One region of the Bacillus sp. PK3-037 genome, then DNA from elsewhere that is predicted to be linked to it. Evidence: a T-box and tRNA genes for the amino acid it is inferred to sense, from the RefSeq annotation. Region 1 holds a T-box; the other holds one or more tRNA genes.
The links. The T-box of region 1 lies ahead of trpS (tryptophan--tRNA ligase). A T-box ahead of a tRNA ligase gene usually reads a tRNA of that ligase, here a tRNA-Trp.
Positions count from the first base shown of each region.

Region 2: it encodes a tRNA-Trp, which carries the amino acid that the T-box ahead of trpS (tryptophan--tRNA ligase) is inferred to sense. The anticodon was not compared.

Region 1 is NZ_CP096408.1:2,900,727-2,906,003, reverse strand. It holds gene M1D69_RS14980 (YjbA family protein) at 1-666, shown strand, start outside; gene trpS (tryptophan--tRNA ligase) at 705-1,697, opposite strand; T-box leader at 1,756-1,967, opposite strand; gene oppA (oligopeptide ABC transporter substrate-binding protein OppA) at 2,441-4,078, shown strand; gene oppB (oligopeptide ABC transporter permease OppB) at 4,186-5,121, shown strand; gene oppC (oligopeptide ABC transporter permease OppC) at 5,125-5,277, shown strand, end outside.
Region 2 is NZ_CP096408.1:3,186,623-3,191,899, reverse strand. It holds rRNA gene M1D69_RS16500 (23S ribosomal RNA) at 1-2,518, shown strand, start outside; rRNA gene rrf (5S ribosomal RNA) at 2,624-2,739, shown strand; tRNA gene M1D69_RS16490 (tRNA-Asn) at 2,749-2,823, shown strand; tRNA gene M1D69_RS16485 (tRNA-Ser) at 2,829-2,920, shown strand; tRNA gene M1D69_RS16480 (tRNA-Glu) at 2,955-3,026, shown strand; tRNA gene M1D69_RS16475 (tRNA-Val) at 3,036-3,111, shown strand; tRNA gene M1D69_RS16470 (tRNA-Met) at 3,119-3,195, shown strand; tRNA gene M1D69_RS16465 (tRNA-Asp) at 3,250-3,326, shown strand; tRNA gene M1D69_RS16460 (tRNA-Phe) at 3,339-3,414, shown strand; tRNA gene M1D69_RS16455 (tRNA-Thr) at 3,420-3,492, shown strand; tRNA gene M1D69_RS16450 (tRNA-Tyr) at 3,514-3,598, shown strand; tRNA gene M1D69_RS16445 (tRNA-Trp) at 3,604-3,677, shown strand; tRNA gene M1D69_RS16440 (tRNA-His) at 3,702-3,777, shown strand; tRNA gene M1D69_RS16435 (tRNA-Gln) at 3,787-3,858, shown strand; tRNA gene M1D69_RS16430 (tRNA-Gly) at 3,908-3,982, shown strand; tRNA gene M1D69_RS16425 (tRNA-Cys) at 3,988-4,058, shown strand; tRNA gene M1D69_RS16420 (tRNA-Leu) at 4,066-4,154, shown strand; tRNA gene M1D69_RS16415 (tRNA-Leu) at 4,408-4,489, shown strand; gene M1D69_RS16410 (hypothetical protein) at 4,801-5,277, shown strand, end outside.

The DNA of each region.
Region 1 (5,277 bases):
GAAGATACGGTTGAGCTTTTGGATCAGGTGCCTCTCTTAAGGGTGCCGTCAGTATTGTTTCATTACATAGAAAACGATTTGTCAGAGCTTCCGAAAGATTTGCTTGAAGAGGTTCATCAAAAATCGTACATTCGCAAAAATCATGAACGCACAAAGCTGGAGTATTGTTTTGTTGTGACGGACGGAATCGGCATTTTGGCTGTTGATACAATCGGCTACACGATCCCTGTCAGAAAAAGCCGCCTTATCCCGCGGCAGGAGCAGCTCGTGTATGAAATGGTGAAAGATGTAGAGCCGGAAACGTATGAATTTGAGCCGAAGAAGCTGGAGTCCTCAAAAGAATATCATATCTTATCATTGGCACCAGAGCATGTCAGAGGATTAACGAGAAAAGAGCGGCAAATTAAGCAGCTTATGTTTATGGCCCTGGATCAATTAAAAGGGCTGAAAAACCGTGCGGAGATTGGCTACTGGTACACAGAGTGGAACCCGCATATGTATGAACAAATCAAACGGATGAGCTTTGAAGAGATTTGGGACATGCTGTATAACGAAACCATTGAAGGCTGGTCGGACAAGCATTTGGCTTTTTGCGAAAACCTGATCAAAGGTCAGCCTTTTTTCGAGAAGCTTTGGGAAATAGAAAATGAATCAAAGGTAAATTAAAAAAACCGCTCTTGCAAATCGCAAGAGCGGTCTTTTTGTTATCGTCTTTTTCGGCCGAGACCCATGGCATTTTCCATTTTTTTGAGCATTTTGTTTGCTGTCCGGTTCGCCCGCTCAGCGCCTTCATCAAGAATCCGGTCTAATTCTTCTGACTCAATCAGTTCATGATAACGGTCTTGAATTGGCTTCAATGCGCCGACTACCACTTCTGCCAAATCACCTTTGAACTCGCCATAGCCTTTTCCTTCGTATTTCGCTTCAAGCTCTTCAATCGTCGTATTGCCGAGAATTGAATAAATCGTAAGAAGGTTGGAAACGCCCGGTTTGTTTTCTTTATCAAATTTTACAATACCTTCAGAATCTGTCACAGCGCTTTTGATTTTCTTTTCAAGCTGCTTTGGTTCGTCCAGCAATGTAATAAAAGATTTCTGGTTCGGATCAGATTTACTCATTTTCTTCAGCGGGTCAGTCAGAGACATGATCCGAGCGCCTACTTTTGGAATCTTCACTTCCGGAATTGTAAAGATGTCGTTATATTTTTTGTTAAATCGCTCTGCAAGGTTTCGTGTCAGCTCAAGATGCTGCTTTTGATCCTCGCCGACAGGCACAAGATCTGTTCCGTACAGCAGAATGTCAGCAGCCATCAGCGGCGGGTACGTTAACAGGCCCGAGACAACTGCTTCTTTGCCATTTGACTTGTCCTTAAATTGTGTCATTCGTTCAAGCTCGCCGATATAAGCGACGCACTGCATCATCCAACCGGCCTGTGCATGTGCGGGAACCTCTGATTGAATAAACAGCGTTGCCTTTTCAGGGTCGAGACCGACAGCTAGATAAAGCGCAGCCAGACTGCGGATGTTTTTTCTCAGCTGAAGCCGATCCTGAGGCACTGTGATCGCATGCTGGTCTACGATGCAAAAATAGCTGTGATAATCATGCTGCAGTTCGACAAACTGCTTCATTGCACCGATGTAGTTGCCGAGTGTAACGGAACCGCTTGGCTGGATGCCTGAAAAAATCGTCTGTTTCATTGGAAAATCAACCTCATTTCTTAGAACATAATAAAAAAGGCTCATTCTTCCCCTGTAAAAAAGGGACGAATGAACCGTGGTACCACCCTGATTATTCCATTAAAATGGAATCACTCTGACGTTTGTAACGGAGACTGCTCCGGCTGAGCCTACTTTTTGGTTCGGTCAGCTGCTCCAAAGTCCATTCCACATTGCCCGTTATCTGCTCCCAGCACCGCAGACTCTCTTTAAACGGGTGAAATGTGTACTACTCTTTTTCATAGCAAGCTTTTCTTTTGATTGCTTCATTATAAATCAATTATAGCCAATTGTCATCCTGAAAAAACGTTCTTTTTGCATGAAAATTGTAATGATATAAATAAAAGAACAGTTATAAATCGTCCAAATGATAACCGCTCTCAGCGGTTAAACAGCTAGATATTATATGTATAAAGCAATATGGATTGGAAACTCCTAAAATAGTTTTTAATCAATTTATGCTTTAAACGGCAGAAGGATATCACGTTATTGGCAGAAAAACTAACGAAGTTTAAAAATTTTAAATTGATAAAATAATATTGCAATAAAGAATTTGTTTCATTATAATGAACTTGTTCACTCTATTGTTACAGCTTTTTTACAAAAATAATCAGAAAAGACGGAACAGAATAAAAGTTATGTAAACACTCAGGTTCATTTGTCTGATATTTCTGAGGATTTAGCCGTAAGGAGCTGAAAAAATGATTATTAGGGGGTTTGTGGATATGAAAAAACGTTGGTCGATTGTCACGTTAATGCTCATTTTCACTCTCGTGCTGAGCGCATGCGGCTTTGGCGGCAGCGGTTCAAACGGTGATGGGAAAAAAGACAGCAAAGGGAAGACGACTCTTAACATTAATATTAAAACTGAGCCGTTCTCCTTACATCCCGGCTTGGCAAATGACTCGGTATCAGGCGGGGTTATCCGTCAGACTTTTGAAGGATTGACACGTATTAATGCAGAGGGTGAGCCTGAAGAAGGGGCAGCTTCTAAAATTGAAACAAGCAAAGATGGAAAAACCTATACGTTTACGATTCGTGATGATGCAAAGTGGTCTAACGGTGACCCTGTCACAGCGCAAGATTTTGAATATGCATGGAAATGGGTGCTTGACCCTAATAACGAATCACAATACGCTTACCAGCTCTACTACATAAAAGGTGCTGAGGCGGCAAATACCGGTAAAGGCAGCCTTGATGATGTGGCAGTAAAAGCTGAAAACGATAAGACATTAAAGGTTGAACTAAACAACCCGACTCCATACTTCACTGAATTAACAGCATTCTATACTTATATGCCGATTAACAAAAAAATTGCAGAGAAAAACAAAAAGTGGAACACAAATGCCGGAGACGATTATGTGTCAAACGGGCCATTTAAGATGACGGCATGGAAACACAGCGGATCTATCGATCTTGAAAAGAATGATCAATACTGGGATAAAGACAAAGTCAAACTGAAGAAAATCAATATGGTGATGATCAACAACAACAATACTGAACTGAAAAAATTCCAAGCTGGCGAACTTGATTGGGCCGGTTTGCCGCTCGGACAGCTTCCGACTGAATCGCTCCCTAGCTTGAAAAAAGACGGTTCTTTACATGTTGAGCCAATGGCGGGTGTGTATTGGTACAAATTCAATACTGAAGCGAAGCCGTTAGACAACGTCAATATCCGTAAAGCATTATCTTATGCGATTGACCGCCAATCGATTGTTAAAAACATTACGCAGGGTGAACAAATCCCGGCAATGGCTGCGGTGCCGCCGACAATGAAGGGATTTGAAGATAACAAAGAAGGCTACTACAAAGACAACGATGTCAAAACAGCAAAAGAATATCTTGAAAAAGGCCTGAAAGAAATGGGCTTAAGCAAGGCATCTGACCTTCCGAAAATCAAATTGTCTTATAACACTGATGATGCACATGCAAAAATCGCTCAGGCAGTGCAAGAAATGTGGAAGAAAAATTTAGGCGTGGATGTAGAGCTTGATAACTCAGAATGGAATGTATATATTGATAAGCTCCACAGCCAAGATTATCAAATCGCCCGTATGGGCTGGCTTGCCGACTTCAATGATCCTATGAACTTCCTTGAAATGTTCCGTGACAAAGACGGAGGTAATAACGATACCGGGTGGGAAAATCCGGAATTTAAAAAGCTTTTGAACCAGTCACAAACTGAAACTGATCCAACAAAACGTGCTGAGCTGCTGAAAAAAGCTGAAGATATTTTCATTGATGAAATGCCGGTAGCGCCAGTTTATTTTTATACGATTCCTTGGGTGCAAGACGAAAATCTGAAAGGAACCATCGTTACTGGAACCGGAGAAATTTATTTCAGAAACGCGTACTTTCAATAAGTCTTATTTGTGAAAACAAAAACCTCAAGGTATATGGGGACTTATTTCCCATATACCTTTCTTACTGAAGGATTGTAAAAATGTAAAAATCATGGAGGTGTTCCCCCTTGCTAAAATATATTGGAAGACGCTTAGTCTATATGATTATCACATTATTTGTGATTGTAACCGTGACATTCTTCTTAATGCAAGCAGCACCGGGCGGGCCGTTTTCGGGTGAGAAAAAGCTTCCGCCTGAAATTGAAGCAAACTTAAATGCGCATTATGGCTTGGACAAGCCGCTGTTTGTACAATATGCGAGCTATTTGAAATCTGTTGCAATGTGGGATTTCGGACCGTCATTTAAATATAAAGGTCAGAGTGTCAATGACCTGATCAGTTCAGGTTTCCCCGTTTCATTCACTCTTGGAGCAGAAGCTATTCTCCTCGCTTTAGCGTTTGGTGTATTGTTTGGGGTCATTGCAGCCCTTTACCATAATAAGTGGCAGGATTATACCGTCGCGATTTTAACGATCTTTGGTATTTCAGTTCCGAGCTTTATCATGGCGGCTGTGCTGCAATATGTGTTCTCTATGAAGCTCGAGCTGTTTCCGGTCGCGGGGTGGGAGTCCTGGTCATACACCTTTTTGCCTTCCATCGCACTTGCTTCCATGCCGATGGCGTTTATTGCCAGACTTTCCCGTTCAAGCATGATCGAAGTGTTAAACAGTGATTATATTCGCACAGCGAAAGCAAAAGGGCTGTCGCGTCCTGCAGTTACAGTGCGGCACGCCATCCGAAACGCGCTGTTGCCAGTCGTTACATATATGGGCCCGATGGCCGCGCAGGTTTTAACTGGAAGCTTTATCATTGAAACCATTTTTGGTATCCCGGGGCTTGGTTCACACTTCGTAAACAGTATTACAAACCGTGATTATACGGTCATTATGGGTGTAACGGTGTTCTTCAGTGTCATCCTGCTTTTATGTGTATTAATTGTAGACGTGTTATACGGCATTATTGATCCAAGAATCAAGCTTTCCAAAGCAAAGAAAGGAGCCTAGGCCATGCAGAACATTCCAAAAAACATGTTTGAACCAGCCGCAGCGAATGCCGGCGATGCTGAGAAAATAAGTAAAAAGAGCCTTTCCCTCTGGAAAGATGCGATGCTACGCTTCCGCAGCAATAAACTTGCGATGGTCGGGCTTGTTATTATTGTT
Region 2 (5,277 bases), 290 kb from region 1:
GATCCTGAGTACGGCGGAACACGTGAAATTCCGTCGGAATCCGGGAGGACCATCTCCCAAGGCTAAATACTCCCTAGTGACCGATAGTGAACCAGTACCGTGAGGGAAAGGTGAAAAGCACCCCGGAAGGGGAGTGAAAGAGATCCTGAAACCGTGTGCCTACAAGTAGTCAGAGCCCGTTAACGGGTGATGGCGTGCCTTTTGTAGAATGAACCGGCGAGTTACGATCCCGTGCAAGGTTAAGCAGAAGATGCGGAGCCGCAGCGAAAGCGAGTCTGAATAGGGCGCATGAGTACGTGGTCGTAGACCCGAAACCAGGTGATCTACCCATGTCCAGGGTGAAGTTCAGGTAACACTGAATGGAGGCCCGAACCCACGCACGTTGAAAAGTGCGGGGATGAGGTGTGGGTAGGGGTGAAATGCCAATCGAACCTGGAGATAGCTGGTTCTCTCCGAAATAGCTTTAGGGCTAGCCTCAAGGTAAGAGTCTTGGAGGTAGAGCACTGATTGGACTAGGGGCCCCTACCGGGTTACCGAATTCAGTCAAACTCCGAATGCCAATGACTTATCCTTGGGAGTCAGACTGCGAGTGATAAGATCCGTAGTCGAAAGGGAAACAGCCCAGACCGCCAGCTAAGGTCCCAAAGTATACGTTAAGTGGAAAAGGATGTGGAGTTGCTTAGACAACCAGGATGTTGGCTTAGAAGCAGCCACCATTTAAAGAGTGCGTAATAGCTCACTGGTCGAGTGACTCTGCGCCGAAAATGTACCGGGGCTAAACGTATCACCGAAGCTGCGGACTGTTCTTCGAACAGTGGTAGGAGAGCGTTCTAAGGGCTGTGAAGCCAGACCGGAAGGACTGGTGGAGCGCTTAGAAGTGAGAATGCCGGTATGAGTAGCGAAAGAGGGGTGAGAATCCCCTCCACCGAATGCCTAAGGTTTCCTGAGGAAGGCTCGTCCGCTCAGGGTTAGTCGGGACCTAAGCCGAGGCCGAAAGGCGTAGGCGATGGACAACAGGTTGATATTCCTGTACCACCTCCTCACCATTTGAGCAATGGGGGGACGCAGGAGGATAGGGTAAGCGCGGTATTGGATATCCGCGTCCAAGCAGTTAGGCTGGGAAATAGGCAAATCCGTTTCCCATAAGGCTGAGCTGTGATGGCGAGCGAAATATAGTAGCGAAGTTCCTGATTCCACACTGCCAAGAAAAGCCTCTAGCGAGGTGAGAGGTGCCCGTACCGCAAACCGACACAGGTAGGCGAGGAGAGAATCCTAAGGTGATCGAGAGAACTCTCGTTAAGGAACTCGGCAAAATGACCCCGTAACTTCGGGAGAAGGGGTGCTCTGTTAGGGTGCAAGCCCGAGAGAGCCGCAGTGAATAGGCCCAGGCGACTGTTTAGCAAAAACACAGGTCTCTGCGAAGCCGTAAGGCGAAGTATAGGGGCTGACGCCTGCCCGGTGCTGGAAGGTTAAGAGGAGCGCTTAGCGTAAGCGAAGGTGCGAATTGAAGCCCCAGTAAACGGCGGCCGTAACTATAACGGTCCTAAGGTAGCGAAATTCCTTGTCGGGTAAGTTCCGACCCGCACGAAAGGCGCAACGATCTGGGCACTGTCTCAACGAGAGACTCGGTGAAATTATAGTACCTGTGAAGATGCAGGTTACCCGCGACAGGACGGAAAGACCCCGTGGAGCTTTACTGCAGCCTGATATTGAATGTTGGTACAGCTTGTACAGGATAGGTAGGAGCCTTGGAAACCGGAGCGCCAGCTTCGGTGGAGGCATCGGTGGGATACTACCCTGGCTGTATTGACCTTCTAACCCGCCGCCCTTATCGGGCGGGGAGACAGTGTCAGGTGGGCAGTTTGACTGGGGCGGTCGCCTCCTAAAAGGTAACGGAGGCGCCCAAAGGTTCCCTCAGAATGGTTGGAAATCATTCGCAGAGTGTAAAGGCACAAGGGAGCTTGACTGCGAGACCTACAAGTCGAGCAGGGACGAAAGTCGGGCTTAGTGATCCGGTGGTTCCGCATGGAAGGGCCATCGCTCAACGGATAAAAGCTACCCCGGGGATAACAGGCTTATCTCCCCCAAGAGTCCACATCGACGGGGAGGTTTGGCACCTCGATGTCGGCTCATCGCATCCTGGGGCTGTAGTCGGTCCCAAGGGTTGGGCTGTTCGCCCATTAAAGCGGTACGCGAGCTGGGTTCAGAACGTCGTGAGACAGTTCGGTCCCTATCCGTCGCGGGCGCAGGAAATTTGAGAGGAGCTGTCCTTAGTACGAGAGGACCGGGATGGACGCACCGCTGGTGTACCAGTTGTTCTGCCAAGGGCATCGCTGGGTAGCTATGTGCGGACGGGATAAGTGCTGAAAGCATCTAAGCATGAAGCCCCCCTCAAGATGAGATTTCCCATTCCGTAAGGAAGTAAGATCCCTGAAAGATGATCAGGTTGATAGGTCTGAGGTGGAAGTGTGGCGACACATGGAGCTGACAGATACTAATCGATCGAGGACTTAACCTAATGTCTAATGATGTCACACCTGTTATCTAGTTTTGAGAGAATATCTCAAAAAACTCTTGACTTTTCAAGATATACATAGTATAATGTTAAATGTCACTGAAATTGTCTGGTGATGATGGCGAAGAGGTCACACCCGTTCCCATGCCGAACACGGAAGTTAAGCTCTTCAGCGCCGATGGTAGTCGGGGGTTTCCCCCTGTGAGAGTAGGACATCGCCAGGCAGACTTCATTCCGCAGTAGCTCAGTGGTAGAGCTATCGGCTGTTAACCGATCGGTCGTAGGTTCGAATCCTACCTGCGGAGCCATTATTGGAGAGCTGTCCGAGTGGTCGAAGGAGCACGATTGGAAATCGTGTAGGCGGTCAACTCCGTCTCAAGGGTTCGAATCCCTTGCTCTCCGCCACTGATATTTATACATAATCACAATTGAAAGTCTGGGCCCGTTGGTCAAGCGGTTAAGACACCGCCCTTTCACGGCGGTAACACGGGTTCGAATCCCGTACGGGTCATTATATGATGGAGGATTAGCTCAGCTGGGAGAGCATCTGCCTTACAAGCAGAGGGTCGGCGGTTCGAGCCCGTCATCCTCCACCATTATCATCGCGGGGTGGAGCAGTTCGGTAGCTCGTCGGGCTCATAACCCGAAGGTCGCAGGTTCAAATCCTGCCCCCGCAACCAAAAAAATATATCCTTTTAAATAGGAGCACCCGAAGGGTGCAACCAAATTAAAATGGTCCGGTAGTTCAGTTGGTTAGAATGCCTGCCTGTCACGCAGGAGGTCGCGGGTTCGAGTCCCGTCCGGACCGCCATTTAAATAATAAGGCTCGGTAGCTCAGTTGGTAGAGCAACGGACTGAAAATCCGTGTGTCGGCGGTTCGATTCCGTCCCGAGCCACCACCTATGCCGGTGTAGCTCAATTGGTAGAGCAACTGACTTGTAATCAGTAGGTTGGGGGTTCAAGTCCTCTTGCCGGCACTGTTTTTCAAAACTTAATGTGGAGGGGTAGCGAAGTGGCTAAACGCGGCGGACTGTAAATCCGCTCCCTCAGGGTTCGGCAGTTCGAATCTGCCCCCCTCCACCATTTATAGGGGCATAGTTTAACGGTAGAACAGAGGTCTCCAAAACCTCCGGTGTGGGTTCGATTCCTACTGCCCCTGCCAAATTTATGACATCTTGAGATTATGGCGGTTGTGGCGAAGTGGTTAACGCACCAGATTGTGGCTCTGGCACTCGTGGGTTCGATTCCCATCAATCGCCCCATATTATCATTGGGCTATAGCCAAGCGGTAAGGCAACGGACTTTGACTCCGTCATGCGTTGGTTCGAATCCAGCTAGCCCAGTCTCACTTTTTTATATCAATTGAATATAATGTATTAAGTCCCTTAAGATGCGGAAGTAGTTCAGTGGTAGAACACCACCTTGCCAAGGTGGGGGTCGCGGGTTCGAATCCCGTCTTCCGCTCCAATTACGGCGGCATAGCCAAGTGGTAAGGCAGAGGTCTGCAAAACCTTTATCCCCGGTTCGAATCCGGGTGTCGCCTTTCTTTTGCCGGGGTGGTGGAATTGGCAGACACACAGGACTTAAAATCCTGCGGTAGGTGACTACCGTGCCGGTTCAAGTCCGGCCCTCGGCACCAATTTTACTTAATTGATAAGTTAAATTGGTGTTTGTGCTTGAAAATATAATGAAGCTAATCATATCAATGATCTACATAAGTAGATCATTTTTTATTGTATGAAAGTGTCAATGTAAGCATTGGGCTGTATTTCATGAAAAGTCGCTTTAACCCCTCTTATTATTATATTTCCAAAAAACTTTTTAAAATACATTGACACTTTATCATATCCATGATATATTTATATTCGTCGGTTAGATACGACGTAAAACTTGCCGGTGTGGCGGAATTGGCAGACGCGCACGACTCAAAATCGTGTTCCTTCTGGAGTGTCGGTTCGACCCCGACCACCGGTATATAATCTAAATACTATTATCGAAAAAGACAGGGAGTAATTCCCTGTCTTTTTTTGTTATAGTTAAAAGATCTATTATAAGTATAAAAGAATCAGTATTGAAAATTTTAATTTACATAAATGTGTTTGCATCGATGGATAAAATAATGGAAGTGAAGAAATGGATGAGATGAAGGATATTCGTTCAAATAAAGATAGGTTACGACTTACCATTAAGTGAATTCCTAATACTCTCTTCCTATCCCATCGTACTACCACCTAGGCCCATGGTAAAATAAAGGAATAATAGAGGAGGTTTGTACCTTGGTTTCTGTGGAGTTACAAGATTATTTGCAATACTATATTGTATTAAAAAATGAGAGTTTACATGTTAGTGATGCATCGGAAGAGAACGGCATTATTCATATACCGGTAATTAAGCGAACGGCGAGAACAAGAAGGACTGTTGCAAGGCTAATGGTTGGGATTAATACGGACTTACAGGGAATAGATAAAATTCCAACAAAACTAACCAACAGTTTTAAAAGTCCGAATACGAAAAAGCAGGTTGATCTTTCTGCTGAAACCTATGAATGGATTCGTTTTGGGTGGTTAATTCGTGAAATTCGTTTAGAAAAAGATGAGAGAACAGTAAAAACAGAACGATATCGAATGGGCTTTATACTTTATCAACTGAGCTTAAAGGCAGAAGCAGAAGCAGAAAAGGAGAGTAGAAACTGGATACTTGATTGGAATAAGCAGTGGGAAGTTGCCAAGCGTAGCGATGTGCCAAGTTTTGAACAAGACCAG